Regions from separate parts of the Limosilactobacillus panis genome, predicted to be linked through region 2. Evidence: predicted binding sites of a transcription regulator. Region 2 holds the regulator's gene; each other region holds the start of a gene.
The links. Region 2 encodes Rex, which represses fermentation and respiration genes when NADH is low (regulators of the CRP and FNR family bind a similar motif). Its sites were predicted from a motif close to TTGTGAANTANTTCACAA; they were not measured.
Positions count from the first base shown of each region.

Region 1 (10,645 bases), 160 kb from region 2:
GAGATAACGTCATAGTGACCATCACCGTTCTTGTCTGCGCTGAGGGCCTTCTTCTGCACGCTCTCTTCGATGATGGGCAGGGTCAGGTGAATTTTACCGTCGGAGCCCGGGTCGGTTGACTTGGCGGCAAGTTCAAGACCATTTAGGACGCTTCGCAGGTCGCCATTAGTTGCCTGAGACAATTCCTCTTCTGCATTGGCCGCGAGGACGATAGGCATTTTGCCAAGCCCGCGCTCCTTGTCCGTCAATGCCCGACCAATCGCTACTTTGATGTCGTTAGGACTCAAGGGGTGGACCGGAAAAATCTGGGCCCGACTGCGGATGGCCGGGTTAATACTGATGTAAGGGTTTTCCGTTGTCGCCCCGATGAGAATGATTCGGCCATTTTCCAGGTGGGGAAGGAGGAAGTCCTGCTTCGCCTTGTCGAGGCGGTGAATTTCATCGAGTAATAGGATGACGGTCCCACTCATTTTGGCTTCTTCGGCAACCACTTGAAGGTCCTTTTTACTATCGGTGGCGGCGTTTAGCTTGCGGAAAGCGTACTTGGTTGACCCGGCAATGGCACTGGCAATACTAGTTTTTCCTGTGCCCGGTGGCCCATAGAGAATCATTGACGAAAGCATTCTGGCCTTGACCATCCGGTAGATAATCTTGCCGGGACCGACGAGGTGCTGTTGGCCCACTACTTCATCGAGCGTTCGGGGACGCATTCGGTATGCTAGTGGTTGCATTTAACGACCCTCCCGGTGAAAGAGACGGTGGAAAAAGCCCCCGTCCTCCTTTTTATTTGATTCTTGCTGGTTATTATCCTGTTGGGGGTAACGCTTTTTAACGTCAACGGGTGACTGGAAAACCGCCTTTTTAGCGGCAACAACAATCGCTAAGGATGCGGGCTCAACTCTATATTCTGGGTCGGTCTTCATCGTAAACTCAGCGCCCGCCTTGGCTGCGGTCTGGATGTAGCCGTGAACCATTTCGTGGGGGAGGTTGCCGTTAACAGATACAAGGTTACCAATCCCTTTCGCTAGTTCAGCTGCTAGTTCAGGTTGCCAATTTTTTTCGTGGAGTTCGGCAACGGAAATAGTTAAGCAGACTCGTTCACGAAAGGTACCTAGGTATTTGCGCTGTTCGTCTGGCTTGATCTTTTTGGCCCCATAGATGCCGTTATCGAGTCGTTGTTGGACAGCAGACTTTTTTTCTTCTACCACTAAAATTCCTCCTTAAAAAGGATATTGTTATTATTGTACCATTAACACAGTGAGAAGCTTAAACAATGAATCAGGAGGGTAAGCAAAATGCAGATTGTAATTTCACCAGCACGAACGATAACTGTTGACGAGGATTCATTTTCCTACCAGGACCTTCCAAAGTACTTGGCCAAAACGACCAAGATTCTTGAGTGGATGCGGAGTCTTAGCTATGATCAACTTCACCAGCTGTGGTGGAATTGTAGTACTCGTTTAGCGGATAAGAACTACCAGTGGCTGCAGAAAATGGACCTAAGGCAGCACCTTACCCCGGCCATCATCGCTTTTACGGGACTTCAGTACCAGCACATGGCACCGGACGTTTTTACTGATGCGGGTTTGGAATATATCCAACAACACCTACGAATTTTGTCCGGTTTTTATGGCCTACTTCGGCCGTTTGATGGAATTGTGCCCTACCGATTGGGGATGGGTGATTGTGCCCATGTTGCAGGAACTAAGAACCTTTACCAGTTTTGGGGTGAGACGCTTGCTAACGACCTGTTTACCAACGATAATTTAGTCTTGGATTTGGCCTCAGCAGAATACGAAAAGGCCATTTTGCCGTATTTAAATAATAACCGTCACTTCGTTAAGTGCCGTTTCGGCGAAGTTATTGATGGTCGAATTAAACAAAAGACTACTCAGGTGAAAATGGCTCGGGGGACGATGGTTCGCTACATTGCGGAAAATCAGATTACTGATTTAGCGGGTGTCAAACAATTCCAGGTTGGTGGTTTTCACTACTACCCGGAGTTGTCCAGTAATGAGGTCCTAGCTTTTGCTCTTAAAAAATTATAACGTCCTAAAAGCTTAGCAGAGTAGTAGCTAATGCTTATTTCTGCATTGCAAAAAGACTTAAATTTAAAAAAATGTCCAAAAAGATGTGATTTAAAACACAAATTAGACTATGATAAAGAGTGAAAGCGGTTAAGTGAATAGTAAGGAGGAATAATTATGGCAATTGTAATTGCAGCGCTGAAGGAGGCCGATGGTGAACACCGGGTTTCTTTGGTACCGAGTGTCGTTAAGAGACTTGTCAAGCAAGGCAATAAGGTCTTAATTGAAAAAGGCGCCGGTGCAAAAGCCAACTTCGCTGATCAGCAGTATGTTGATGCTGGTGCGCAGGTCGTTGACCGGCAAGCGGCAATTGATCAGGCAAACATCGTTACGGTTGTTAACCGTCCGGACGATGACACTTTAGGTAAGCTGAAGGCTGACCAAATGCTTTTAGGACTTTTGTCCTTGTCAGTTGATCATGATGTTGCGAAGAAGTTAGCCGATGCAAGGGTCACGGCATTGTCATTTGAACTACTGCCGCGAACTGTTTCACGGGCCCAGACAATGGATGCCTTGAGTTCACAGTCTTCTGTTTCTGGTTACAAGGCTGCATTGGTTGCTGCCGACCACTTCATGCGTTACTTCCCAATGATGATCACGGCGGCCGGGACCGCCAAGCCAGCTAAGGTCCTTGTCTTAGGGACCGGGGTTGCTGGCCTGCAAGCTATTGGTACTGCCAAGCGACTTGGTGCAATCGTTTCTGGTTACGATGTTCGTCCGGCATCACGGGGTGAAGTTGAATCCTTGGGTGCTAAGTTCCTGACGAGTTCTGTATCTGCTGCCGGTAAGGGTGGTTATGCTCGTCAACTGACGAAGGAAGAACAGCAAAAGCAGCAAGATGAACTTGCTGGCTTCATTGCGGACAGTGACATTGTGATCACAACGGCTCGGGTTCCTGGTAAGAAGCCGCCAATGTTAGTAACTGAAAAGTCGGTTCAAAACGCTAAGCCGGGCTCAATCTTTATCGATATTGCGGCCAGTGAACTCGGCGGTAACGTTGCTGGTTCTAAGCCGGGCGAAGTCGTTACGACTGACAACGGGGCCAAGATCGTCGGTGCCGATAACCTGCCAAGTGAACTGGCCACGAGTGCTTCTGAAATGTACTCAAAGAACATTCAAGCAGTTATTAAGGCCCTCCTTGATAAGGAAGGTAACATCAAGATTGACACGACAGATGATGTTATGTCCGAATTGGTTGCTACTTACCAAGGCAAGATTATTTCCGGTCGGCTTCGTTCACAAATGGGTCTGCCTGAGATTAAGAAGCCAGAACCACAAAAGGATGAAGAAGCTGCTAAGCCTGATGCTAAGGCGCAAAAGTAGAGAAGGGGAGCGATCATATGAGTCAACAATTATATTCTAATTTAGCAATTTTTGTTTTAAGTCTCCTCGTTGGCTTTGAAGTTATGAGCAAGATTCCAGCAACCCTGCAAACGCCAATGATGTCTGGTGCGAACGCCATTCACGGTGTTGTTGTCGTTGGTGCCTTCGTTGTTGCCGCGGAAGCTAATAATTGGGGATTTTATATCCTGGCATTCCTGTGTGCCTTCTTTGCCGCAGTTAACGTTGCCGGTGGCTACACCGTAACTGACCGGATGCTGGGGATGTTTGACCGTCCTAAGGGTGGTAAAGCACCTGCAAAAGATAATAAGCAGGATGGAGGCGAACAATAATGAGTGCCTTACAAACATGTTCTTCTTTGATTTACCTGATTTCAGCTATCTGCTACGTTGTCGGTGTCCACTTGATGCGGTCACCAAAGACGGCCCGGAAAGGTAACGGCCTCTCCTGTGTCGGGATGGCTCTTGCTGTGATTATGATTATCATCACGATTATCGTTGGTGGTAAAATCGACGCTGCCGGTTGGATTGCCCTTGTTGCCGGTCTAGCAATCGGGATTTGTTACGGGGTCGTTAAGGCTCGTAAGGTTAAGATGACCGATGTGCCACAACTGGTATCGCTGTTTAACGCCGTCGGTGGTGGTGCTGCCGCAACAATTGGTGTTTTTGACTACTTACAAGTTGCGGCGGGTACCCGTCTTCAACTGATCTTGTCAATTCCAGTTGTCCTCGACGTTATCATTGGGGGTACGACTTTCTCAGGTTCTTTGATTGCCGCTGGTAAGCTGGCTGGTCACGTTCCAGGTAAGCCAATTACCTTCCCCGGCAGCCGACTTTGCAATGGCTTGGCAATTATTGCCATGATTGTTGGTGCCGTTTGGATGATCGGTTACCCACAAAATTATTGGGCACTTGTTCTGGAATTAGTTGCTGCCTTGGTATTCGGTCTGTTAATGACCTTGCCAATTGGTGGTGCCGACATGCCAGTTGTTGTTTCTCTTTTGAACGCCTTCACCGGTTTAGCGGTTGCCTTTGCCGGGTTCGTTATTGATAACCAAGTTTTGATTATCGCCGGTGCCCTTGTTGGTTCTGCTGGGACGATTTTAACCCTGCAAATGGCCGAAGCAATGAACCGGTCTGTTGCTAACATCCTTGCCGGTGGTTTCGGCGGTGGTGCCAGCGATTCTGGTGCTTCTGATGATATTCCGGTTAATGTTAAGGAAACTTCTGCTGATGATGTTGGCCTGCAATTAGCTTACGCTCACAATGTTATGATCGTTCCTGGTTATGGTTTGGCTGCTGCCCAGGCCCAGCATGAAGTTGCGGAACTGGCTAAGCTCCTCACTGACCATGGGATTAATGTTAACTACGCTATCCACCCGGTTGCCGGACGGATGCCTGGTCACATGAATGTTTTGCTGGCCGATGTTAACGTTCCTTACGAACAAATGAAGCAAATGGATGAAGCTAACTCAATGTTTGAAAACACTGATGTTTCATTGGTTATTGGTGCTAACGATGTTACCAACCCAATGGCCCGGAAGTCCGGTAACGCCATTTCTGGGATGCCAATTCTAGACGTTGATAAGTCGAAGTCCGTTGTTGTCATTAAGCGGTCCATGCACCCTGGTTATGCCGGGATTGCTAACCCACTGTTTAGTGCCGACCAGACCCACATGTTCTTCGCCGATGCTAAGAAGGGGTTGAAGGACATCATTGCAGCTACCAAGGAATACTTGGATGAATAGTTGATAAGCATAAAATGAAGCTATCTATCGGATGGCTTCATTTTTTGTACAAAAAAGCGGCTGGTGAGGAAACAAGATTTCCTCACCAGCCGCTTTTCTAGTGCGCCCGGCATGGGTATTAGCTAGGTGGTGAAAGTCCGCTATGGGCCGTAGTAGTCGGAACCATGAGCTGAGGACAAGGGTGTCCACCGTGAGGTGGAATCTGAAGGAAGTCTAAGGCAAAGTACTGCATCGATGAACAAGAAGTAGCTATAAGGCTGAAATTAACTGGATAAGGCTGCTAGACAAGTTGAAGTCCAATACTACTCGAAGTTGGTCTCAGTAAAGCTAACGATGACATGGTACGAAAGCTAATATTCTTACCCGGGGAGATCTGGCCTACACGTTTCCGACAAGAGGAATAAGTTTAATTCCCACAGAAACAAGCGGTACAGTGATGCAGTGTTGAGTAAGCCAGAAGTCAGCCGAGGTCATAGTAGTTTGAATAATCAGATGAAGGACTGAACGACAATAACTTGTAACTTATATCGGAGGTGTAATCAGGTGCGACAATCGCAGAAAACAGAACAACAAGCTGACCGCTTGTCGAGGATAGGTTTGGAAAACCGAAAGTACACAAGGGCGCGTAGTACCGGTTATGGTGAAGGTAAAGGTATGAGTGTCACTATCCAAGACCTGGTCTTGGATCGCAATAACCTTAATCAGGCTTATTTGCGAGTTAAGAGAAATAAAGGAGCAGCAGGTGTTGACGATATGACAGTCAATGACCTTCTGCCATATCTCAGAGAAAATAAGACGGAACTGATCGCTAGTTTGCGTGAGGGCAAGTATAAACCAGCTCCAGTCAAACGGGTAGAAATTCCGAAGCCTAATGGTGGAGTAAGAAGACTTGGAATACCAACGGTGGTGGACCGAATGGTTCAACAAGCTGTAGCCCAAATTCTTACGCCTATCTTTGAGCGTGTTTTCTCTGATAATAGCTTTGGCTTCCGTCCCCACCGTGGGGCCCATGACGCTATTTCAAAAGTAGTAGATCTTTATAATCAAGGTTATCGAAGAGTTGTCGACTTAGACCTAAAAGCCTATTTTGATAACGTTAATCATGACTTGATGATTAAGTATCTCCAACAATATATTGATGACCCATGGACACTAAGACTCATTCGTAAGTTTCTAACTAGCGGAGTCTTAGACCATGGGCTTTTCGCTAAGAGTGAAAAAGGAACCCCACAAGGAGGGCCATTGTCACCACTACTGGCGAACATCTATCTAAATGAGTTGGACAAAGAGTTGACTAGACGTGGTCACCACTTTGTGCGCTATGCGGATGATTGTAACATCTATGTTAAAAGTCAACGAGCCGGAGAACGAGTAATGCGAAGCATTACCCAGTTTCTAGAAAAGCGCTTGAAAGTTAAAGTGAACCCAGATAAAACCAAAGTCGGTAGCCCGCTACGGTTGAAGTTTCTTGGCTTTTCGTTGGGTGTAGACCACAATGGGGCCTACGCCCGTCCAGCTAAACAATCGCAACAACGAGTAAAGAAAGCACTGAAGTTATTAACTAAACGTAATCGTGGAATATCTCTGACAAGAATGTTTGAAGAAATTCACCGAAAAATGCGTGGGTGGCTTCAGTACTACTCAATTGGGAAACTAACTAACTTTATTCAACGCCTTGACAAGTGGTTGAGGGTCCGAATAAGGCAGTATATTTGGAAGCAATGGAAAAAGTTTAAAACTAAGGTAACTAACTTACAGAAGTTGGGGCTGTTCCAGCATGATGCATATGTCTTCGCTAGTACCCGAAAGGGCTACTGGCGAACTGCACATAGTAAGACCTTGAGCTATTCTCTAACTAATAGAAAACTGGAACAACTCGGACTTATGAATATGTCCAAGACGCTCCAGTCAATTCAATGTGATTAAGTTGTCGAACCGCCGTATACGGAACCGTACGTACGGTGGTGTGAGAGGTCGATAATTGAACTAATCAATTATCTCCTACTCGATTGCACAAGCGAAAAGCACCGCCAAAGCAGTGCTTTTCGTATAAGCAACCATTAAAGATTACTTGTTGTAGAATTCAACGATAAGGGCTTCGTCGATATCAGCATCCATGTCTTCACGGGCAGGAATCCGGTTTAACTTACCTTCCAGCTTATCGGCATCAAAGTCAACGTAAGAAGGACGAGAAACAACCGCATCAACCGCGTTCTTGATGATGTCCAGGTTCTTGGACTTTTCACGAACGGCGATTACTTGGTTAACATCAACTTCATAAGAAGGAATGTCAACCCGCTTGCCATCAACAGTGATGTGGCCGTGGTTAACCAATTGACGAGCTTGACGACGAGTAGTAGCCAAACCAAGACGGTAAACCATGTTGTCAAGACGACGTTCCAGCAATGCCATGAAGTTAGCACCGTGGGTACCTTCCTTGATCTTACCGGCACGTAAGAAGAGGTTGTAGAATTGACGTTCAGTCATTCCGTACATGAAACGAAGCTTTTGCTTTTCACGAAGTTGCGTACCATATTCAGAAAGCTTACCGTGACGGTCACGACCGTGGTCGCCAGGAGCGTATGGACGACGAGCTAATTCCTTACCAGTACCTGAAAGTGAAACGCCAAGGCGACGTGATACACGCCAACTTGGACCAGTATAACGAGACATAAATAAATTCCTCCAATAAATTTTCTTGGAGTAAAATAATCCGATTGTGAGCTTGACATTCGTGCAGGCTGATTTGAATTTTTCACCCTTGCAGCTGGGTTACTAAAAACGCCGTTGGGCACCAGTCTGTTGACGAGCTTGCTCCTCACTGCTGCATTATTTTACACAAAGAATAGTTTACCATGTCTGACCACCGCTAGTCAATGCTTTTGACCACAATTGCGGCTACATCAATAAGAAATTTGGTCAGGTCGTCATCAAAACGGCCCTTGACCGGGGCATCAATGTCAAAGACACCAATCAGTTTACCATCCATAACGAGGGGAACAACGAGTTCAGACTGCGAATCGGCATCACAAGAGATGTAACCAGGGAACCTACTGACGTCTTCAACGTTAACCATGTGGCGATGCTGAGCAGCGGTTCCGCATACCCCATGGCCCGGCTTAATGTGCATGCAAGCAACGTTACCCTGAAACGGTCCGAGAAAGAGGTCATCTTTATCATGGTCGTAAAGGTAGAATCCCACCCAGTTAAGCTGGGAAACTACTTGGTTAACCAGGGCGCTGGTATTGGCCATGACAGTGATTGACTGGTGTTCACCAGCTAACAGGGCTGATAATTGTTGCAAAATTAGTTTAAAATCTGTCAATGCTTATAACTCCTTTGTAATTACTGCCAGCAATCAATAGTGATTATGGTATAATTTTAGCTAGAAGTTTATGGCCAAAATGGCGAATTTGTCAATTTTGACCAAATAATTAGGTGGGGAAATTGATGTTTCAAATTTTAATCGCAGTTTTAGTTGTCATCTTAGTATTATTGATTGGAATTAGCTGGTTTCAACACCGGGCAATTAGCCAAATCAAGGAGTTGCAGGCCGTTGGTGACCACTTGAAGAAGGAAGACCTTGCTAGTCAATTGGCGCAGGGAAAAAAGATGCAACTGATTGGTGATGCTAAGGAAACCTTTAATAGGCTAGAGAAAAAGTACCAAGAGGAGCTGATCCCACAGCTTAAGCAGGTAGAGACACGCGGCAAGGAATTACAGGCTGCGGTTAAGACCAGCCAACTGCTTACCATCAATTCAGCAATCAACGATTACCGGACCCTGGTTGGCCGGATCAGTAATGAAGCACAAAAAATTCAAAAGACCTTACAGGACCTTCAACAACAAGAACAGCGGCACCACCAGGCAATTGATCACCTGCGTCGGCAGTACCGTCATTTTCACCAGCAGCTGGATGAAAAGAACTTTGAATACGGGGATACCATTAAGAAACTGAGCCAGCAACTTAATGACCTGGAACAACGGTTTGCGAAGTTTGTTGATCTTACTAATAAAGGAGACTTGGAAGCGGCCCAGGAAATTCTCTCTGAATTACAAAACGATAACCAAAAGTTTGATCACCTTTTAAAGACAGTTCCCAAACTATATAAGCCATTGGTCACCGAGTTTCCAGACCAACTGGATGAATTGCAAAAGGGTTACGCTACCTTAAAGAAGGACCACTTTAACTTCACTGAGCAGAAGCTGGATATTAAGATTGAACAGCTACAGGAAAAATTGAAGCAAACGGTTGTCCAGCTGAATGACTTAGAAATTGATATCGTTACCCAGTCAAATAAGGATCTGGCTGACGAAATTGATAGTCTCTATGGGGTAATGCAAAAGGAAATTGATGCTCAGCCGGAAGCCAAGCACCTGATGGATGTGATGGGCCAATTTATCCCCCATGCTCAACACCAGAATGAAGAATTAATTGCTGAGCTGCGGCGATTAAACCTCAGTTATACTTTTAACAACAATGAGATTGAAGCGGCCCGGCAATTAAATGAGCAGATTAAGACCATCAACAAGCAGTTCCAAGAGGACCAGAAGGCTTTTGCTGATCAGACCGTGATTTATAGTCAGGTTGTTGACCGGCAAAAGGCTAACCAAAAGGAACTCACGACGGTTGAGGAGAAGCAGAAAAAAATTAACGACGAGGTTGCCAAACTGCAAACTGATGAACAGCGGGCACGCAAGATGTTGCAGAAATATTCAGTAGACCTGCGGACAATTAAGCGCCAAGTTGAGCAGTTGAATTTGCCGGGCGTTTCCCAGGACTACGTGGACTACTTTATGGGCGTTAGCGATGAGGTTAAAAAGCTAAACGCCGAATTGCATGAGTACAAGATCAATATGGATGATGTCACTAAGCAACTGATCATGGTTGAGTCCGACTTGGAAAGCCTTCAAGTGAAGACCAACGACTTACGTGATAGTGCAGAATTAACGGAACGGCTTCTTCAGTATGCTAACCGCTTCTCTGATAATGAGGAGATTGAAAAGGCAGCGGAAAAATCACAAAAGTTCTTTAGCAAGTATGAATATACCAAGAGCCTTGAGGCCATCGGTACGGCCCTTGAGAAAGTTGAGCCGGGTTCGTTCAAGCGGATTGAGGACAGCTATTACAGTGAAAATAATTAATTGATTGGACCAGGGACAAAAGATTTTGCCTCTGGTCTTTTTTTGCTATAATATAAAGTTGCTTTAAGAAAGTGTCGAACCAACCTGTCAGCGATTATTTGCTGGCTACTGACCATCAGATTATATTGTCAGAGGAGCAGAGTGATGATCTATTTCGATAATAGTGCAACGACGAAGATTTCTCCGGAAGTCTTAGCAACGTACGATACAGTTAGTCAAAAGATTTGGGGTAACCCAAGCAGTTTGCATAATTTTGGTGAAGAAGCCTGGAATCTGCTTGAACAAGCCCGTCAGCAAGTGGCCAAGCTCTTTGGAGTCAAGACGA
Region 1 covers NZ_CP081855.1:743,630-754,274, forward strand. The annotation lists gene KZE55_RS03465 (replication-associated recombination protein A) at 1-731, opposite strand, end outside; gene KZE55_RS03470 (YueI family protein) at 732-1,208, opposite strand; gene yaaA (peroxide stress protein YaaA) at 1,296-2,048, shown strand; gene KZE55_RS03480 (NAD(P) transhydrogenase subunit alpha) at 2,205-3,410, shown strand; gene KZE55_RS03485 (NAD(P) transhydrogenase subunit alpha part 2) at 3,428-3,760, shown strand; gene KZE55_RS03490 (NAD(P)(+) transhydrogenase (Re/Si-specific) subunit beta) at 3,760-5,175, shown strand; gene ltrA (group II intron reverse transcriptase/maturase) at 5,719-7,101, shown strand; gene rpsD (30S ribosomal protein S4) at 7,243-7,848, opposite strand; gene KZE55_RS03505 (GAF domain-containing protein) at 8,045-8,500, opposite strand; gene ezrA (septation ring formation regulator EzrA) at 8,626-10,320, shown strand; gene KZE55_RS03515 (cysteine desulfurase family protein) at 10,465-10,645, shown strand, end outside.
Region 1: the regulator Rex is predicted to act here: its motif matches at 2,132-2,149, upstream of KZE55_RS03480 (NAD(P) transhydrogenase subunit alpha).

Region 2 (10,645 bases):
TATAAAGCTGACCCATTTCAGTTGCATCACGTTTGGAAAGGTATTCGTTAACGGTAATAACGTGAACACCCTTTCCAGAAATGGCGTTGAGGTAAACGGGCATCGTGGCGGTCAAGGTCTTCCCTTCACCGGTCTTCATTTCCGCAATGTTACCTTCGTGGAGGACAATCCCCCCCATGATTTGAACGTGGAATGGGTAAAGGCCGAGGACCCGCTTAGCTCCTTCCCTGGCAACCGCGAATGCCTCGGGAAGCAGCTTATCCAGCGATTCCCCCTTTTGGTAGCGTTGACGGAACTCATCCGTCTTTGCTTTTAATTGATCATCGCTTAAGTCCGCCATCGGTTTTGCGTAGGCTTCGACTTTATTTGCGATTTTATTAATCCGCCGTAATTCACGGCGATCGCTTTCAATCCATTTTTTTAAAATGTTGGCCATAAAAGCGTCCTTCCTAATTTATTTGACTTGTTAGGTATGAAAAATACGCTACTCAAGCCAATTATATTTTTAATTCTAACTGTAATATTTTAACACGTTGAAGGAGGATTGAAAACCAAATCAAATCGATGTTAAATAATGCTCCCGAATTGCATCCCCATTAAGCAAAATAGACTCCGGTAGCTGGGGAATTCCCCCTACCGGAGTCTGTTCATAACGAGATTAAACTCAGCGATCAGGCGGTTTATTCAGCTTCAATTAAGCCGTAACGGCCATCACGACGCCGATAAACAATGCTGGTTCCATCGGTTTCCGCGTCTTGGAATACGAAAAAGTCATGACCTAACATGTCCATTTGTAGAACGGCTTCTTCAGGATCCATTGGTTTCAGTGAAACTTGCTTTGTCCGCACAATCTTTAATTCATCGCCACTAGCTGCTTCATCGTCAGATGGTACAAATTCAAGGTTCTTAAATCCCTTTTCACGGGACTTGCGGTTAACCTTAGTCTTGTACTTACGAATTTGCCGTTCCAACTTATCAGTAACCAGGTCGACACTTCCATACATGTCGTTAGAAGTTTCTTCTGCCCGTAAAGTTAAGTATGGTAATGGGATAGTAACCTCAACCTTGTAAGTACGGTTAGGGTAAACCTTCAAGTTCACGTGGGCGGTAGCTTCAACACTATCCTCAAAGAATTTTTGAAGCTTAGTAATCCGTTTAACAACATAATCACGGATTGCATCAGTAACTTCGACATTTTCACCACGAATATTGAACTTTAACATTGTACTTCTCTCCTTTCAGTCCAAGCAAACGCTTGATCTGATATCAGAAGGACCACTCTTCTCATATCCTACTTTTATTATAGTGTACTTGTGATTAATTAACAAATTTATTCACAAATCCTTTAAAAGAATTTAACGCGCTAAAGATATACTTATAACCTCCCGGGCGCCGGCCTTGTGAATTAACGTGGCGGCATGGTAAAGGGTCCGTCCCGTGGTGTAAACATCATCAACAAGGAGGACCTTTTGGTTAATTAACTGGCGGTCATCCACCAGATGAAACGGCTGCTTAGTTGCTAACCGTTCCTGACGGTTTTTCCGTGACTGCGCTTGTTTGCTTTGCTGGCGGGTCTGCAAACACTCAGTAACCACTATCCCCGTTATTAGCCCGCTCACCTGGTTAAAGCCACGTGTTTTCATCGTGGTTGGCGTTACCGGAATTGGCACTACCCGTTCGGCCTTAATTTCCTTGATTGTCCGCACAAATTCATCATGAAAGACGCGCCGCATCACGTAGTCGCCATTAAATTTGTACTGTCGCATAAACGCCTTCATTGCATCGTTGTACTGGTAAAGTGCCCGGTGGTGAAGGTGCCAGCCATATTTTTCTTGCCACGCCTCGCATTCTGTACAGAGCATGGATACCCCCTGGGGCCGGCCACAACCAGGGCACCGACCTTCCCCGATTTTAACAAATCCCTGCTGACACTGTCGGCAAATAACTGGAAACCTGATTTTATCCGGCCAGAGAAGGTCCCTAATTGTTAAACGGTAGGTCAGTACTTTTTTACAGATGAGACACTTCACTTTGACACCGCCGTCCCTTCCTGTTCATCGTGTTGATCTGCCTGATGGCCTGCTGAACATTTTTCCGGTGGGCACTAACCCAAAAGCCAACGTGACCCGTTGGTCGTTTAGCACTCCGGCCTGCGCGTCCAGCAATTTGCACCAGTGCCGCGGTAGAAAAGATTTCATCATCTGCTCCCAGAACCAGGACATCAATCTCCGGAAAAGTTACCCCCCGTTCCAGAATGGATGTTGTAATCAAGAAGTTGTACTGGTGATCCCGCATCCCCTGAACCTTAGTCAGCCGGTGGGGGTCATTCGCGTGAACGGTCGTAAACTTTAACCCGGCAAGTAACCGGCGACAGGCCCTTGCAACAGGAGCCAAGTCATCAACGTGGGGAACAAACAGGAGGAAACGGTGCTTATTAGCCACCGCTAACTGTATTCGGTGCAACAGACTTGCCGGCAAAGCCCCCTTTTTGACTTGGCGCCGCCACCGGGGAGCCAAGTAGCGATGAATGATGGGCAGCAAGGCGCCGTGATAACGCAAGGGTAAGTAAGTAACTGCCAGTTGCTGGCGGCGGACCTGCTTGATCATCCCCGCGCTTGGCGTCGCCGTCAAATAAAGGATTCCTCCGGTCTTTTTGACTGCTTGACGGCTAGCAAAAAACAAGGCGGGGCTAGCAGCGAAGGGAAAAGCATCCACCTCGTCGATAATCAGGTTGTCAAAGGCGTGGTAGAAGCGTAACAATTGGTGGGTTGTGCAAATCGTTAGCTGGGCATAATGGTACGGCAACTCCTGGTGGGCGTGTAGAATCGCCATATCCGTACTAGCAAAGGCCGCCTGCAGGCGCGGGTAAAGTTCCAGGCAAACATCTACCCGAGGTGAGGCGATAGCAATTCGTTCTCGGCGTGCCAAACAAACTGCCAGTCCCAGGAAAATCATTTCGGTTTTACCGGCCCCCGTCACTGCCCACAGTAGTTGTCGTTGGTGACCCTTCATCCGGGACGTCACCTGCTTAGCCGCCCTTGCCTGAAGTGGCGATAATTGACCGTGCCAGCTCAAAACCGGCTCCTTAACCGTAAATTGATTTGGCTCAGGAACATGATAAAATTTATCTAGTGTTGATACCCGTCCTAAATTAATGCAGTGGGGACAATAATATTCGCCATTAGGTAATGCTGCTAACCGTTTGGGCGTTTCGGTATTACACCGGTAGCAGCGAACAGTCTGGGTAGAAACCGCGATTGTCGGTAAGATCTTGATTGCCGAGTCAGGTTTTTGCTGCTGGTCAACCCAGTTCACTAAAACTCGCCGGCCATAGTAATCACTCTTATCCATTTAATCCCCTCCACTAATTAATTACGTTAACAAAGTAATCACGCACGAAAGAAGAGCAATCAAATTATGAACGAACCATTTCTGACTATTGCCAAAGACACTGCTTTTGAACTGGTAATTAAGAAGTCCCGCTTCATCTGCTCACTGAAGCGGGTCAACAGTGAGTCCGCGGCTCAAGAGTTTATCAAAAAAATCCAAGCGCAAAATAAAAAGGCAAACCATAACTGCTTTGCCTATATGATTGGTGATAATGACCAGGTCCAACGAGAAAGTGACAATGGGGAGCCTAGTGGCACGGCAGGGGTACCAATCCTCGAATCTCTTCAATTAGCTAAACTACACAACGTGGTGGCCGTCGTTACCCGTTACTTTGGTGGTATCAAGTTAGGAGCTGGTGGCCTGATCCGGGCATATAGTAACGTCACGACAAAGGCAATTCACCAGGCAGGGTTGGTCCAGCGCATCCAACAAGCAACGCTAAACATCACAGTCTCTTATCGCCAACACGACCCCCTGCTTTATTACCTTAAAGAAAATCGTCTTGAGCTGGCTAACGAACAGTACGGAGCTAACGTTGTTACGAGCGTTTTCGTCGATATCGATCAAATCAAGGCCACCATCCAGGACCTCACAAACCGCTTTAATAACCAATTAGAGATTAGTGAAGGTGAGAGGCGCTTTAATGAGCTTCCCTTTGAACCGCAAAAATAATTCAACTTCCAAACGGGAGTGAGACAGCACTAGATTGCTAGTTCGCTTTTCGACGCGAAGTTAGCCTGTAGGGAACTCCCGTCGAAACGAAGCAAGTCTTTAGAAAGCACAAAGAGGACTCTGGCGCTCGGAAGATCCGAACGTTAGAGCCTCTTTGTGTACTGTGCTATAGCATTTTCAACTATATAGGAGACTTATGTCACTCCCCCTATCTTTAGGGTAACAAAAAGTCCGGAACAATTATTTTCGTTCTGAACTAATTCTTAGGTTGTTTAAGTTAAAACAACTTCTAAAATATCAAGGACAATGATAAAGGCAAGTAAACTACCTAAGCCCCATAGTAGGTGGCGAGTATGGGGGTTACCCGCCTTAATTTTTTGCCAGTTAAAGCCCACATATGCAACTAGGATCAGCATACAACCAACGATTCCAGATAGTCCGGAATGAAAGCCCCGGTTATCAATCGAATAGCCGGCAGCGAATACCAACCCCAGTGCAAAGGCAAGCCCAAGTAGCGTCTCTTTTATCTTCATACTAGCCACCAGCTATTCATGTAAGTGGTAGTTGTAACTAGCAACGATGATATTTTCCCGCGAATTCAGCACTGCCCGTAGGCGAACACTGGTCTGGTTATGCAGTGCCAGTTGCCATGGGTGCTTAGGAATGAACTGGGGAACCAGAACCGTGGTTGAATAGTTCCGGGCCTCCGCCCGCTTAGCGATGACATCAACAAACCGCAATGTTGGTTTAGCAATTGACCGGTATGAGGAGTGAATATCTACGAAACGAACGTCAGGATATTCTGCTTTAAATTCATTAGCAGTCTTATGCTCTTTCCCCGGGTTCTCATCAAAGGAAACATGCATGGCGATAACGTAGTCGCCAATTGACCGGGCGTAGTTAATCGCCCCTCGGGTCACCCGAGTAACGTTACCGACCAGAACGATGACCGTGGCACCATCATAATCATGGAGCTGGACCTTCGTCTTTTCGGCCACCCGGAGTTGGGCAGCAACCTTAATGTAGTGCGAATGAATCCGGTGGAACATGTACAACAACAATGGCATGATGATTAGGTAAGGCCAGACATTATTGAAATGTTGCCAGAATAGGAAAGCCACCAGGCAAAGGGAAATTACGGCACCGATAAAGTTAATAAAAGCTTTTGCTAGCCAAATCCCCTGCCGGGTCCGGAACCAGTGAATAATCATCCCTGACTGGGAGAGCGTAAACGGTACAAAGACCCCCACAGCATATAGTGGAATCAGGTTATTCGTTTGCCCATGGAAAATCATGATTAAAATAATTGCCCCGATTGCCAGAGAAATAATTCCGTTAGAATAACCGAGCCGGTCTCCCCGGTCCATGAATGCGTGGGGCATGTACTTATCCTTAGCCATATTGAAGGCCAAAATTGGGAAGGCCGAGAAACCCGTATTAGCGGCGACTGCTAAGATCATTGCCGTTGATAGTTGTAACAGGTAAAAGCCAAGGCCGTGTCCCCCAAAGATTGTCAAAGCAATCTGAGAAAGGACGGTTGTTCGGCCATTCGGTACAATCCCAATGAAGAAGCTGAAGAAGATAATGGCAATAAAGAAGGTTGCCAGGATGGCACTCATAATTGCCAGAGTCGTTGCTGCGTTCTTCTCCTTTGGTTTATTAAAGTTCGGCACGGCATTGCTTACTGCTTCCACCCCCGTCAGTGAGGAGGAACCAGCCGAGAACGCCCGAATAAAGAGGACGTAGGACATCCCGGCAACCGGGGTTCCATAGTCCGCTGGTGCCTGGTAATGGATATGGCCAGTCATAATGTTGTAAATACCGACCGCAATCATAATAAAGATCATGATTACAAAGAAATAGACGGGCACCGTCAGGAAATTAGCACTTTCACTCATCCCCCGCAGGTTCATAAACATAATCAGTAAGACAATGATAATTGCAATTGGAATCAAAAACCGGTATAAGGCGGGGACGGCCGAGGTAATCGCTTCAACCCCAGAAGTCGTCGATACCGCGACGGTCAACATGTAGTCAACCAACAATGAGCCCCCGGCAAATAGGCCCCCATTGCTTCCCCAGTTCTCGGTGGCAACCACGTAGGCCCCACCACCGCTTGGGTATGCATGGATGATTTGCTGGTATGACAAGGTAATGGCCAATAGCAAGATCAGCACAATCGCGGCAATTGGAATTGAGTACCATAGTGCCGCTGCAGACAGTGCAACCAAGACCGTTGTAATTTGTTCAGGACCATAGGCAACTGACGAAATAGCATCTGACGAAAGTATTGCCAAAGCTTTAAACTTCGTAAGGTGCGTCTGCCCCTCATCAAGGGTTTTTAATGGTTTCCCAATTAATACACGTTTAAGATAACGCCACATAGCTATCCTCCCTACACATATATTTTTACTTTGATATTATTCCTTATGACTGAACAATGTTACAACTAATTATCCTACTTTGCAATTACCATTGCGACGATTATTTTACTTTTTGAGAAAATTTCCCGGGAAATAAAAAAAGAGGACTGAATAGTCCCCCTTCTTTATAGTTGAGTTTGTAATTACATCATAGCCGGACCTGGTTGTGCAGGTGCTTGTGGCTTGTCGTTAGCTTCTGGCTTGTCAGCAACAACGGCTTCCGTAGTCAGCAATAATGCGGATACAGAAGCAGCGTTTTGTAAGGCAGAACGGGTAACCATTGTTGGGTCAACGATTCCGGCCTTAACCATATCTTCGAACTTGCCATCAGCAGCGTTGTAACCAATACCGTCGTCTTGGTCCTTGAGTTCATTTACAATAACAGAACCTTCAACCCCGGCATTTTCAGCAATTTGACGAACAGGTGCTTCCAGAGCGGAAGTTACGATCTTAACACCAGTTAACTCATCACCAGTTGCGTCAATCTTTTCCAGAGCAGGAATGATGTTTACTAAGGCCGTTCCACCACCAGGAACGAATCCTTCTTCGACAGCAGCCCGCGTTGCGTTCAAGGCATCTTCGACACGGTACTTCTTTTCCTTCAATTCAGTTTCGGTTGCGGCACCAACCTTAACAACGGCAACACCACCAGAAAGCTTTGCCAACCGTTCTTGGAGCTTGTCCTTGTCAAAGTCAGAAGTGGTCTTGGCAATGGCTTGCTTGATTTGGTCAACCCGTTCGGCAATGGCTTCCTTAGCGCCGGAGCCATCAACAATGGTAGTGGCGTCCTTAGTAACCGTAACCTTGTTAGCTTGACCTAATTGATCAATCGTAACGTCCTTCAGGTTCATGCCCAGGTCATCAGAAATGACCGTACCACCGGTCAATACAGCGATATCTTGCAATTGGGCCTTCCGCCGGTCACCAAAGCCAGGAGCCTTAACGGCACATACGTTGAAGGTACCACGAATCTTGTTCAAAACAAGGGTTGGCAGAGCTTCACCGGTAATGTCATCGGCAATGATCAACAGAGCCCGGCCTTGCTGAACAACGTTTTGCAGTAATGGCAAGATGTCTTGAATATTGCTGATCTTCTTGTCAGTAATCAGGATGTATGGGTTATCCAAGTCAGCTTCCATCTTATCATTGTCAGTTACCATGTATTGAGACATGTAACCACGGTCAAAGCTCATCCCTTCAACCACGTTAACACTCGTGTCAACACCACGAGAATCTTCAATGGTGATAACACCATCGTGGCCAACCTTTTCCATGGCGTCAGCAATTAACTTACCAACTTCAGGGTTAGCAGCTGAAATAGAAGCGATTTGTTCAATGTCACTCTTGGTCTTAACGTCGTGTGACATCTTCTTTAATGCATCAACTGCAACTGCAGTAGCCTTTTCAATCCCGCGACGAATACCAACTGGGTTAGCACCAGAAGTAACGTTCTTCATTCCGGCATTGACAATTGCTTGGGTTAAAACGGTAGCAGTAGTAGTACCGTCACCAGCAATGTCGTTGGTCTTGGAAGCAACTTCGGCAACCAGCTTAGCACCCATGTTTTCGAATGGATCTTCTAATTCAATGTCCTTAGCAATCGTAACACCATCATTAGTGATGTTTGGATTACCATACTTTTGACCTAAAACAACGTTCCGACCCTTCGGACCCATGGTGGTCTTAACAGTGTCAGCTAACTTATCAACACCGGCAAGCATTGCACTCCGTGCGTCTTCAGCAAATTTAATATCTTTTGCCATTAATTGTCACCTCAAAAATAGAATAGATTTTATTTAAGCGATTATATTATGATTCAACAACTAGTCGAGAACTGCGACTAAGTCCTTTTCGTGAACAACCAGGTATTTTTCACCGTCGTATTCAACTTCATTGCCGGCATACTTGTCAAACAATACCCGGTCGCCTTCCTTAACAGCTGGAGCAAGCTTTTGTCCATTGTCGAGGGTCCGACCCTCACCAATGGCAATAACCTTACCAGTAGTTGGCTTTTCCTTTACGTTGGAAGCAAGGACAATTCCGCCAACTGTCTTTTCTTCTTCAGTTTCAGCTTTAAGAACAACGCGATCTCCTAATGGTTTTAACACGTTAATCCCTCCATCTTGTTAATTTATTATTTGCTTTTAGCACTCTCACTTGTTAAGTGCTAACCGCAATTTCTACTATACCATCTTTCTTTTAAAAAGCAATAATAAAGTTTGACTAATTTTGACTTTTAAATTTATGCCAACATTCACACATAAACAAAAAGGGGTTGTGACATAAGTCTCCTATATAGTTAAAAATGCTACAACGCAGTACACAAAGGGACTCTAGTGTTCGGAAAATCCGAACACTAGAGTCCTCTTTGTGCTTTATAAAGACTTGTTTCGCGTCGAAAAGCGAACTAGCAAGCTAGTTCTGTTTCACTCCCTCTTCCAAACTAGAAAAGGCAATACAAGCTCACCATTTTCCTAGTCGTTGTCATTAGAGTAGTTCTTAATGAAGTAGATTAAGGTTTGTAATTCATTTGTCAAATCAATATTTTGGACCTGAACACCTTTTGGAACGGACAGGCGAACAGGTGAGAAGTTCAAGATTCCTTTTACCCCCGCATCGACAAGCTGGTCAGTAACGTCCTGGGCCTTGTCTCCTGGTACAGTTAAGATAACGATATCAATCTGCTGTTCTTGTAACTGCTTTTTAATATCGCTAGCCGGGTAAACGGGAATCCCGCTCTTAATCTTGTTTGCCAGCTCTGGTTTGTTGTCAAAGGCAGCACTGATTCGCAGGTTAGTATCTTGGTGGAAGTTGAAGTTCAACAAAGCACTCCCTAAACTGCCGACTCCAACCAGAGCAACACTTACCAGGGAATCCTGGTGCAAGATTACCTTAAAGAACTTCAAAAGACTGGCAACGTCATAGCCGTAACCCCGCTTTCCGAGTTCACCAAAGTAAGAGAAGTCCCGCCGAATGGTTGCGGAATCAACCTGAACAGCCTCCGATAATTCAGTCGAGGAAACCCGTTCCTTCTTTGCGTTTAGTAATATCGTCAAATAACGATAATAAATTGGTAAGCGTCGTGCTGTTGCGCGTGGTATCTTTTTGGTAGCCATCTTTGTCCCCCTGTTTCTTTACTCCAACCATGGTTATTCTCCCGGTCAATTACCGGATTCTTAGGATTTTTAACTGGTTGGGTACACTTGTGAAATTCGTTTCCTAATTATTCTAGCAATTTTCATTAATTTTGTGAAGCGGTATACAAAACAATTTCACCTTTTTAAATAAATTGAAATGAAATCTGCTAAAATAAACACTGTTATCATATGATTTAGCGAGGTTTCAAAATGATTCTTTTGCAAGCAAATGACGTCATGCGTCGTTTTGGCGCGGATGTATTGTTCCATAATATTAACCTGCAGGTCCAAGACCACGGGCGAACCGCCTTGGTAGGTCGCAATGGTGCAGGAAAAACAACCCTCTTAAAAATGATCGCTGGAATTACCACTCCCGACGAGGGGACCATCAGTAAGGTCAAAAATTTAAGCATTGGTTACCTAGCCCAGGACCAAGGACTTGATAGCCAAAACGCAATTTGGGCAGAACTGGATACCGTCTTTGCCCCTCTTCATGAGCAGGAAAAGAAAATTCGTCAGTTAGAAGAACAGCTGGCGAGTCTCGACACCACTAGTTCTCAATACCAACAAGTTATGACTACTTATGACCGCCTGCAAACCAACTATAAGAAGGAAAGCGGCTTTGAATATGAGTCCCGGATGCGGGGAATCCTGACGGGCTTTGGCTTTGGCGAGGAGTATTACAATACGCCCGTCAACGCCCTTTCCGGTGGTCAGAAAACAAAGCTAGCACTGGCCAAGATCCTCCTCCAGGCCCCCAATTTGCTAATTCTTGACGAACCGACCAACCACCTGGACATGAACGTCTTGGCCTGGTTAGAAGATTACCTAAAGAGTTACCAGGGGGCCCTGCTAGTGGTATCCCACGACCGTTACTTCTTAGACCACGTGGTTAAGGATGTATACGACCTGGATAACCGCACACTAGTTCATTACACCGGTAACTATACCCAGTTTGTCCAACACAAGCAGGAACGACTGAAGGCAGAATGGAAGCACTACGACCAGCAGCAAAAAAAGATT
Region 2 covers NZ_CP081855.1:579,753-590,397, reverse strand. The annotation lists gene secA (preprotein translocase subunit SecA) at 1-436, opposite strand, end outside; gene hpf (ribosome hibernation-promoting factor, HPF/YfiA family) at 681-1,223, opposite strand; gene KZE55_RS02700 (ComF family protein) at 1,356-1,862, opposite strand; gene KZE55_RS02695 (ATP-dependent helicase ComFA) at 2,011-3,351, opposite strand; gene KZE55_RS02690 (YigZ family protein) at 3,418-4,062, shown strand; gene KZE55_RS02685 (hypothetical protein) at 4,335-4,595, opposite strand; gene KZE55_RS02680 (APC family permease) at 4,608-6,446, opposite strand; gene groL (chaperonin GroEL) at 6,629-8,248, opposite strand; gene groES (co-chaperone GroES) at 8,309-8,593, opposite strand; gene KZE55_RS02665 (redox-sensing transcriptional repressor Rex) at 8,960-9,601, opposite strand; gene KZE55_RS02660 (ABC-F family ATP-binding cassette domain-containing protein) at 9,833-10,645, shown strand, end outside.

Region 3 (10,645 bases), 660 kb from region 2:
ACGCTTCTTCAAGTCGTCAGCTAATTCGTCCTTCTTGTAGAAGACGGTCCCGTAGATCCGTTGCAGCATTGGGTTGGAGGACATGCCCTTCCAGTAAGCACCGGCAACGGATAAGAGCTTGAGGTTCTTAACAACGTCACCATAAACCAAGATGTCATCCTGGGCAACGGCCTTGACGTCACCGAGAACATACATGGCAACCTTGCCATCCTTGGCGTTTTCCTTGATCAATTCAGTGGAGAACTTGTCGTCCTTGACTTCTGCCAGGGCGTCGTCAACAGCAACTTCGGCAAATTCAACCTTGACGTCATCCTTGGCCATGCCCTTGACAACGTCTTCCAGTGCGGGCAGTTCGTCAGCGGAAACTTGTTGGTCATCCTTGTCGGAGTCAACGTGGAAACCATCTTCGTCAAAGCTAGATTCGCCAAGACGAATTCCCTTGAATTCTTGCTTCAAAGCGGCCTTCAGCATCAGAGCTGAAAGCTTCCGAAGGGCTTGTAACCCTTCTTTAGAGTCCCGATCGATTTTCTTTACTGATCCATCTGGGGACATAACCGCAACTTGAGCCATAAAAATCTCTCCCTTTATAAAAAATAAAACGTCCCTAATGCCTGTTTGATAACAAGCATTAGGGACGTTAATTAACATAGTTAGCGTGGTTCCACCCATGTTCAGAGTATTACTACTCTCTCTATGGTGTGGTAACGGACACGACCCGACCAGCCTTATTTCGGCCGATAAAAGTAGGAAGGTGGTATATTTAACGGTCGACTCGACATAACTTCCAGCCTAGGTTACGTCTCCCTGGTTGAGCACTCAGTAAATACATATCCTTCAATTGACTAAAATTATAACACCAAAAATCGGCTTGGCAAGGGATTTGATAAAAAATTTTCATTAATTATTATTTCCGCCAGTCGATGGGGTACTTGGGACGGTCGTGGTGGCGCTTGAGTTACCACCATTGCTGCTGTTACCTTGGCTCTGGTTATTACTATTGGAGCCGTTTCCGTTGCTTTGGTTACCCTGTTGACTTTGACTGCCCGTGCTGGTACCACCATTGCTTTGTCCCTGGTTGGACTGCTGACTGCTTGATTGGTGAGGCGTGGTTGTGACGGTGTAGGTGTCACTAGTCCCGGTATTATCATCGTCATCGTCGTCAGTCGTGCTTGATTGCCGGTGGTGGTGACCGCTGCTCTTCTTCTTGTGTTTCTTGGAGCTTGTCGTCACCGTCGTGTCATCGTTATTGGTGGTGTTAACCGGGTTCTGCTGCTTAACAACGAAGATGATGACCATCACTAAAAGAATTGCAAGCAGGAGGGTTAAGAGGAGCTTAAAGGTCCGCTTGCTCCGGTTAGGCTTCTTTCCAAATACCTTTTTCTTTTTAGCTTTGCTACTTAAACGAGGACGACGGTTCCCCCGTTTCTTAGGCTGGCTATCGTATAGTTGTACACGGCTCGGCCGCTTGTCTTGATTATTATTCAATGATTTCACCTCATCTGGCTAAATAGCATTCATTTCCATATTATAGCATTGATTGGGGGTGACAAAAGAAAAACAACGACCAAACACGAGGTGAATGACCGCTGTTTCTTAATCTATCTGGGGGATTTATAGGATTGTTTTAACCTTACCCCTAATCCATGAAAAAGTTGTGAACACGTAATGAAAAAGTGAAGAATAGTAGGTTATGGTGTAAAACAAATAGCGGGTGAGAAAGGTTATTCCCTTTTCTCATCCACCATTTAAGTTAGATAGATATTTGATTCAGAAATTAGTCTTTAGCAGAGTTCTTCATTTCCTCTTCTTGTTGACCAAAGCCCTTGCCTTCAGCAGCAAAACGCTTGTCACCACGGTAGAGTTCAACACAGGTCCAAGCAAGCAGGACCAGGATGACAACAATGGTCAGGTAAGCAAGAACATCGGAAGTGCCCTTAGACCAAACACCGAAGCCTTCGTAAGTTGAAGGCAGGTTGTACAGATTCAAGAAGGTCAGGGCAATAACTGAGACCCAACCACAAACCTTAACCCACATCCGGTTCTTGAATTCACCCATTTCAACCTCACTGTTAGTCATCATCAGTAATGGCAACATTGAGAATGGTAAGGCGAAGGCCAGAAAGACCTGTGAGTTTTCCATCAGCAGGTTCAAAGCCGAGTGTTGTTGGATCACGGATTCACCGCTCGTCATGGCAACACAAGCCAGAACAGGGATAACAGAAATGATACGGGTAACTAACCGCCGTGCCCACAGTGGCATTTTCATGTGAATGAAACCTTCCATGATAACCTGCCCGGTCAAGGTACCAGTAATGGTTGAGTTTTGACCAGAAGCAAGCAGGGCAACAGCGAACAGCGTTGACAGGATCCCGGACTTAGCAACCGCAATCAGAATTGGGTTGGAAAGCATTGAGGTGTTGTTCAAAGCATCGTACAGACCGAAGAATGAACTATCCTTAACGGCACCGTACTTGAAGACCGCAACCCCCATGATCAGCAGGAGGGCGTTAACAACGAAGGCCAGAGACAGCTGAATATTGGAGTCCCAAGTGGTAAAACGAACAGTTTGCCGAATGCTGTTAAGGTCGTTGTGGTCCATCTTCCGCGTTTGTGAAATAGCGGAGTGCAGGTACAGGTTGTGCGGCATAACCGTGGCCCCGATGATCCCCAGAGAACCACTCAGTGGCGTAATTCCACCGATTTGTGGGTGCTGGGCAATCGCCTTAGCAGAAGGTACCAGGCCAGCAAAGGCAGCGGCCCAGTCAGGCCGTGACAAAGCAACTTGGTATGCGAAGACGAACAGGATAACCAGAATTAAACATGCAACAATTGCTTCGATCTTCCGGAAACCAATCTTTGTCAAAAGTAACAGAACTAAAACATCAAGAACAGTAATGAATACTGATGGGATCAACGGAATGTGGAAGAGGAGGTTTAAGGCAATCGCCGCACCAATAACTTCCGCAATATCGGTGGCCATGATGGCTAATTCCGTCATAATCCAAAGAATAATCCCTAACGCTTTACCGGTCCGTGCCCGTGTTGCCTGGGCAAGGTCCATTTGGCTCACGATTCCGAGTTTAGCCGCCATGTATTGTAGTAACATCGCAATCAAACTTGAAATCAAGATAGTAGTCATCAGGGTGTATTGGAAGCTTTGACCACCGGTGATTGAAGTAGCCCAGTTACCTGGATCCATGTACCCAACCGCAACGAGGGCACCAGGTCCAGAGTAAGCAAACAAGGTCTTAAAGAAGCCCTTGCCATGAGGAACCTCGACCGTTCCGTTAATTTCTTCGAGTGACTTACCGTTAGCATACTCTATCAAGTGATGCTTCTTGTGTTGATTTTTTGTGTTATCCACGCCAAATCCACCTTTCATCTTATTTTGTTAACTTGACCAACAATCAAAATTAACTTAATTCGAATACTTTGTTAGGTTAGCATAAAAAATATTACATTTCAACGGAAGATTGCCGGCCTCAAGGCATTTTATCGCGCTGAGCTTAAATAGCGATTGCGCTGATAGGTAGCTACTAATACCGATAAAGCGGTTTCGCGACTATTATAAATAAATTTAAGAAATTTTGAAGTTTTCTTCATATATTTATTTGGAAACGGTTACTTTTGTCAAACGTTTGACAACTAGTGTAATTCTTCACTATGATTATGCAGATTACATTATATAAGGAGAATTGATTATGAAAGCACTTGTATTAACAGGGACTAAACAGCTTGAAGTTAAGGATGTTGAAACCCCAGAAGTAAAGCCTGACGAAGTACTTGTCCACACCGCCTACGCTGGTATTTGCGGGACAGACCACGCCTTATATGCTGGCTTGCCGGGATCGGCTAGTGCCGTTCCGCCAATCGTCCTGGGTCACGAAAACTCGGGGGTAGTTGCCAAGGTTGGTGCTGCCGTTAAGAACGTCAAGGTTGGTGACCGGGTAACAGTTGACCCCAACATCTACTGTGGTGAATGTAAGTACTGTCGAACTTCTCGTCCTGAACTGTGTAAAAACCTGTCCGCTGTTGGAGTTACCCGTGACGGTGGATTTGAGGACTACTTCACAGCACCTGCAAAAGTTGTTTACGCGATCCCTGACAGTGTTTCATTGAAGGCCGCTGCCGTAACGGAACCATTATCATGTGCTGTTCACGGTGTTGACCTGCTGGAGATCCATCCATACCAAAAGGCATTGGTTATCGGTGATGGCTTCATGGGTCAATTATTCGTACAAACTCTGAAGGCTTACGGGGTTAGCGAAGTTACCCTGAGTGGTCGAAACGACGCAAAGCTGAAACTTAACCACGACCGTTTTGGTGCCAAGACTATTAACACCAAGAAGGGCGAAAAGATTCCGACTAACGAATATGACATTGTAATTGAAGCCGTTGGTCGTCCCGAAACCCAAGAACAAGCCGTTGAAGCTGCTGCCCGTGGTGGCCAAGTTTCAATGTTTGGGGTTGGTAACCCAGACGACAAATTCTCCGTTAACAGTTACGAAGTCTTCCAAAAGCAGTTGAAGATTCAAGGGGCCTTCATCAACCCTTACTGCTTCGAAGACTCAATTGCCCTGATGGCATCTGGTAAGGTTGATGTTTTGCCACTTCTTTCCCATGAATTTGGAATCGACCAAGTGGACGACTTTGTAAACGACCGGATTGAAAATGTCTCCAAGGCCGTTGTTAAGCTTGCCGGTGAAGAAGCTTAATGATTATAAAAGTATTTCCCGGGAAATAATCCTTGGAAATGCTTTTTTTATTTCAACAACGTTGACACGGTGTCACCAACTTGCTATGATGGTTATGCAGTTTGGTGACACTGTGTCACTTGAGGAGGAGTTAAATGTGCCAAGCAAAACCTTTGAAAATCTGCCGGCAGCTAAGCAAGAAACTGTCCGGCAGGCATTGTTAACTGAATTTAGCGCCCACAACCTGGCAGACGCCCAGGTAGCGCGGATTGTTAAGGACGCCGGAATTGCCCGGGGAGCCTTCTACAAGTACTTTACCGATCTGACAGATGCGTATACCTACTTGTATCGCAAGGCACTGTTCGCGCTTCACGACTACGATATTCGTGCCCACCGCCTTCAATCTGCTGCGGCGTACGTTGATCAGGTCGCCGCCTTTATTAAGCAAGTAAATGCCAGTCCCTATTATGAGCTGGTAAAGCGGCACTTTGCCGTTAATGAGGCGTTACTGCAGCCGATCGATTCCACGTTGCGCCCGGTGACGGCGACTGAGTGGGCCGTTATGACCTTGGTCCACGAGGCAATCAAGGAAGGGTTACGTTGTCCGGACAACAGTGACCAAATATTGAAACGATTAAAAGCCGCTTTGACGGCGCTCCTGGCAAAGGAGGAATAAGATGTTTTTAGCTTTAAAAGAAATTAAACACGAAAAGGTCCGGTATGGGCTGATTATTGCCATGATTGTGATGATTAGTTACCTAATGTTTATTCTAATGGGAATGATGCTGGGCCTGGCAAACGAAAATAAGGCCGCTTTGACGACATGGAGTGCCCAGACGGTGTTTTTGAATAAGAACGCCAACGATAATCTGGGCCAATCTGTCATCACTAAGGACCAGCTGGCAGACCACTCCCTCAATAAGCATGAGGCCCTCGTCGGCCAAACGGCAACGGTCATGACCCGGTCAAAGAAGAAGGCCCACAAGGAAAGCGTGCAGTTTATTGGCCTTGATGCTGGCCAGTATATCGCTAAAGACAATATGCCCCTGGTTGCCGGTCGTCATGCGAAAAATAAGCATGAGCTGGTTGCTGACGAGAGTTTAAAGGTGAAGGGCTACCAGCTGGGTGATAAGGTGAAGCTCAATTCAACGGCAGAAAACTACCGCTTGGTAGGCTTTGCTAAAGATTCCCAGTTGAACGTTGCCCCGGTGGTTTATGGTCGCCTTTCAACCTGGCGCGAACTCCGGGGGGCTGCTCCGCAAGTAGTTGCCAGTGGGATCATTAGTAACCAGCGGGAGGGGGCTAGTCGGTTTAAGGAGCTGGCCCACTACCCAATTGCCAAGTTTATCCAAAAACTTCCTGGCTACGCGGCAGAGAACAGTACCTTCATGTTCATGATTGGCTTCTTAATGGTGATCTCTCTTGTAATTATTGCGGTCTTCCTCTACATCCTAACGATGCAGAAGATGCCCAACTATGCGGTACTCCGTGCCCAGGGAATTTCGGCCCGTCACCTGATTGGGGCAACGATTGACCAGGCTGTTATCCTGACGATCACCGGGATATGTGGTGGCCTGGTTCTGACCCTACTGACGGCCTGGCTGATGCCGATGACGGTCCCGCTGGTTTTGGAGTGGCCATTGATTGGCCTGATCTCCATCATTCTTATCCTCCTTGGGGGAATTGGGGCGCTACTACCTGTACGGATGATTATGAAAGTTGACCCGGTAAGGGCCCTCAACAGTTAGGAGGTTACGCAATGTCTGTAATTAAACTCAAAAACATCAGTAAGGACTTTGGTAAGGGAATCAGTAAAGTCCAGGTGTTAGATAATGTTAACTTTACGGCTGACTTGGGTGAACTAAGCTTGATCTTGGGCCCTTCTGGTTCCGGTAAGAGCACCTTTTTGACGATTGCTGGAGGCCTTCAAACACCAACCACGGGGACAGTTACCGTTGAAGGGGAGACTTTGGAAAAATTATCAACCAAGGAACGGGACCAGCTGCGGCTGAATAAGATTGGCTTTGTCCTCCAGTCATACAATTTGCTCCCTTATCTGACCGTGACGGATCAGTTTGCCCTGGTTCGTCGGATTAAAAAAATTGGAAACATGTCACAGGAAGAGTTGGATAACCTCCTTGAAGAGCTCGATATTTCCCAACTCGTCAACCATTATCCAGATGAGATGTCTGGTGGGCAAAACCAACGGGTAGCGATTGCCCGGGCCCTGTACCCTAACCCACCAATTATCCTAGCGGACGAACCGACAGCGGCCCTTGATAGTAACCGGGTAAAGATTGTTGGCCGCCTCTTTAAGGACATGGCTGTTAAGCACCACAAGGCAATTGTAGTCGTGACTCATGATATGCGGTTACGGGATTTTGCCGACCACATTTACCAGTTGATGGATGGTAAGCTCACTATGGAAAGGTAAATATTTCCCGGGAAATAAATTTTTGATAAAGCCTGCTTGAGGATTTCCTTACCTTAAGCAGGTTTTGGTATAATTAAGCTAAATAATCGTAAGGAGAAAATAATGGCTTTTTTAGAATTTTTTAGAATTACACAATATTAAGAAAGCCTACTATCTTGATAAACAAGCCTTTCCGGTTTTAAAAGGGATTGACCTTCAATTTGAGCGGGGCGAGTTTGTTTCGATTTTAGGTGAGTCCGGTGGGGGAAAATCAACTCTGATGAATATCATTGGGGGGTTGGACCGTAACTTTTCCGGTGAGGTTCTGATTAAGGGGACCCCACTTGACCATAAGCAAGAAAAGCAGTTGGATGACTACCGGCGGTCAATGGTCGGCTACATCTACCAGTCATATAACCTGATTTCCCATTTAACGGTGTTAGATAATGTCCTGGTGGCTTTGGACATGACCGCACTTTCTCGGGAAGAGCGGCGCAAGCGGGCACTAAAGCTCCTTGACCAGGTTGGCTTGAGCGACCAGGCCCACAAACATCCTAACCACTTGTCTGGGGGGCAGAAACAGCGGGTAGCAATTGCCCGGGCCCTTGCCAGTGATCCCCAGATTATCATTGCTGACGAACCCACGGGGGCCCTTGATTCGCAAAATACCCAGGGGGTTCTGACCCTGCTAGACCAAATTGCCAAGGATGGCAAGCTCGTCATTGCGGTTACCCATTCTCAAGAAGTTGCGGACCATGGAACCCGGGTCGTACACTTGGCCGATGGCAAAATTGACGGAGACGAGCGGCTTCGACCAGCTTATGACCTTCCTAAGGACCCCACAGTGGTTAAGTCCCAACAGCTCCCGGCGATGGCTAGCTACCGGATGTCTTTTAAACACCTGATGTATAACTTCTGGCGTAACTCGCTAATTATGCTGGGAACGGCAATTGGTATTTTTGCCGTCCTTCTGTTCAGCGGTCTGGGCAATGGAATTAATGGCTACATTCAGAACCAAATTAATTCCTTGACCAATCCCCGTTCAATTACGGTATTTAAGAACCCGACTGGGAAACATCTAACCCAGGACCAGATTCAATCGTCATTAATGCAAAACCTTTCCGCGGATCCCCAGTCAATGATGATCGATAGTGGCGCCCTTCGCCGACTAGGTAAAGTTGATGGGGTAGCCAGCGTTCAAAAAGGGAACATAATCAGTGGTTACCGTCTGTCATACAAGAAACTGCAACAGAGTGGAACCACACTGACGACCTGGAATAAGTCAGTGACATCTAGCTCAATCAAGCATGGTCACCGGCCGGGCAGCAATGAGATTGTCTTGACGAAGCAGCAGGCCAGCCAGCTGACCGATGCAAAGAACTACCGCAAGATTATTGGCAAGCCGGTTAATATTTCCTTTAACTGGGTAAACAGTAAGGGGGACCCCGTTGCCATTAACGGGACTGTGAAGGTGGCCGGCCTCAGTGAAGGGGCCAGTGCCCAGACAACGGTCAGCTACGGTACAATGCAACGAATGCTGCGGGACAGCGGTGCCGTCACCAGCCCGAACTTTGTGGCGGTGAGTGCTAGCAGCCTCTCTGACGTCCAAAAGGTTGCTAACCGCATTAACAACCTCAAGAATGCTAAGGGTGAGCGCATGTTTGGGGCAATTACGGTTGGCTCAATCCTGAAGACGGTTAACACTTACGTTCACCTTGCTTCAACCATCCTGGCGGCCATTGCTGGAATTTCACTCCTGGTTTCCGCATTGATGATTATTGTGACGATGTATATGTCGGTATCGGAACGGACCAAGGAGATTGGGATTCTGCGGGCACTTGGTGAGCGGAAGAAGGACATTCGTCGCCTGTTTACGTCAGAATCAATCTTTATTGGACTATTCTCAGCGGTCTTAGCATTGGTTATTGTCATTGTCGTGACCATGATTTTGAACCACACCTTATACGGGATGATCAAATACAATATCGTCCAAATAACGGCCGGGAACGTTATCTTCGCTTTTGCGGTTGCGGTAGTGATTTCCTTCATTGCAGCACTGTTACCGGCCCGACGTGCGGCCCGTCTGAACCCAATTGATGCCTTGGCGGCTGACTAATATAACAAAATAAAGAAGGGACCCTTTGCGTGTGTAAGAACGTGGCGGGTCCTTTCTTTATGTGTGGAGTAAGTGCTGATTAATTAACATTATCAGCATAATTGATTATTAATTTAAACAACAATACTTTTTATTTTTAGGTATACCAAAGTTATGTTATAATACATAATGGAGGTGTTAGAAGTGACAACGATTTTTGTCCATGATAATGATAAGACGCAAACGATTCATTGCTCCGATGGTTCTCAAGGGGTGATGACGGTCAGTGAAGAGAGCTCAGCACCATACTACAATTTTAAATTTTACAGCCATGAACATCCTGGCTTTTGGGTGGACCAGGACCAATTTCATGACGGGGAAAGCGTCACGGTTAAGGATATTCAGAGTGACGACCAATTCCAACTCAAGTTTGTCTGAAAAGGCGCTAAAGGGAAAGTTGGGAAAAGTATCAGTTAATAGACTTGCTGCGCGGCGCTAGACACGAGGAATACGCTTCGGCGCGAAGCTAGCCGATGGCTTTCCCTAATTCCTAATGTTTGGAGATACAAAAAGGATGAGGCTGGTGAGAAAACAAAGTTTTCTCCCAGCCTCATCCTTTTTGCTTTCTGAATGACAACGTAATTATGGGAAACCTAACAGGCGCCGCGTCGTAACGCCTTTAAATCTCCGTCTATAGTCATACGGAGACTTTTTATTTAACGATGTCTTCTGCATGACTAAGGGCGTCGGCAATTAGGGTCATTACTTTCGGATCGTCAAGGTGGTAAATAACTACTTTACCGTGACGGTGCTGCTGGACTAGGTTATACTTCCGGAGCAGCTGCAGCTGGTGGGAAACGCCGGATTGCTCCCACTTTAGTGCCGAGCTAATCTCTGAAACGCTCATTGATTTTTGAATCAGAAGGTAGATTAATTGCAGTCGCTTGGGATTACCAAGAACCTTGAAAAGCCTGCTGATTTTGATAATATTTGGTAATTCTCCAGAAATACGCGTCGCCATTAGCTCTCCCTTACTTTCTTACGCTAAAACGAACTAACTATATTACACCTTATTTTAGGATTTAAACGACAAAAAAGCAAAAGGCTGTTAAGCACTTTTGCTTTTTATAAACAAATTTTCCAAATGATTAGAAGGCCAGTCGTTGTCCAACGTAGATGGTGTAGGGACTTTGTAAATTATTACGTTGTGCCAAAGTATGCCAGTTGAGGCCGTACTGTGCAGCGATACCAGAGAGGGTGTCCCCACTCTTAACGGTGTAGCCACCCCGGACACTAGCCGTTGCCGATGACCGACTGTAGTTGTTGTAACGTGGTGCGGCCTGACCATTTACCCGCAGGACTTGCCCAACGTAGATCCGGTTTGGGTTGGCAATGTTGTTAAGTCGGGCCAGCTGTTCGTAGGAAACCCCAAAGCGGCTTGCA
Region 3 covers NZ_CP081855.1:1,986,470-1,997,114, reverse strand. The annotation lists gene thrS (threonine--tRNA ligase) at 1-570, opposite strand, end outside; gene KZE55_RS09505 (hypothetical protein) at 898-1,485, opposite strand; gene KZE55_RS09500 (Nramp family divalent metal transporter) at 1,775-3,382, opposite strand; gene KZE55_RS09495 (zinc-dependent alcohol dehydrogenase family protein) at 3,702-4,715, shown strand; gene KZE55_RS09490 (TetR/AcrR family transcriptional regulator) at 4,852-5,370, shown strand; gene KZE55_RS09485 (FtsX-like permease family protein) at 5,372-6,442, shown strand; gene KZE55_RS09480 (ABC transporter ATP-binding protein) at 6,454-7,128, shown strand; gene KZE55_RS09475 (ABC transporter ATP-binding protein/permease) at 7,265-9,223, shown strand; gene KZE55_RS09470 (hypothetical protein) at 9,407-9,640, shown strand; gene KZE55_RS09465 (ArsR/SmtB family transcription factor) at 9,915-10,223, opposite strand; gene KZE55_RS09460 (LysM peptidoglycan-binding domain-containing protein) at 10,351-10,645, opposite strand, start outside.
Region 3: the regulator Rex is predicted to act here: its motif matches at 3,647-3,664, upstream of KZE55_RS09495 (zinc-dependent alcohol dehydrogenase family protein).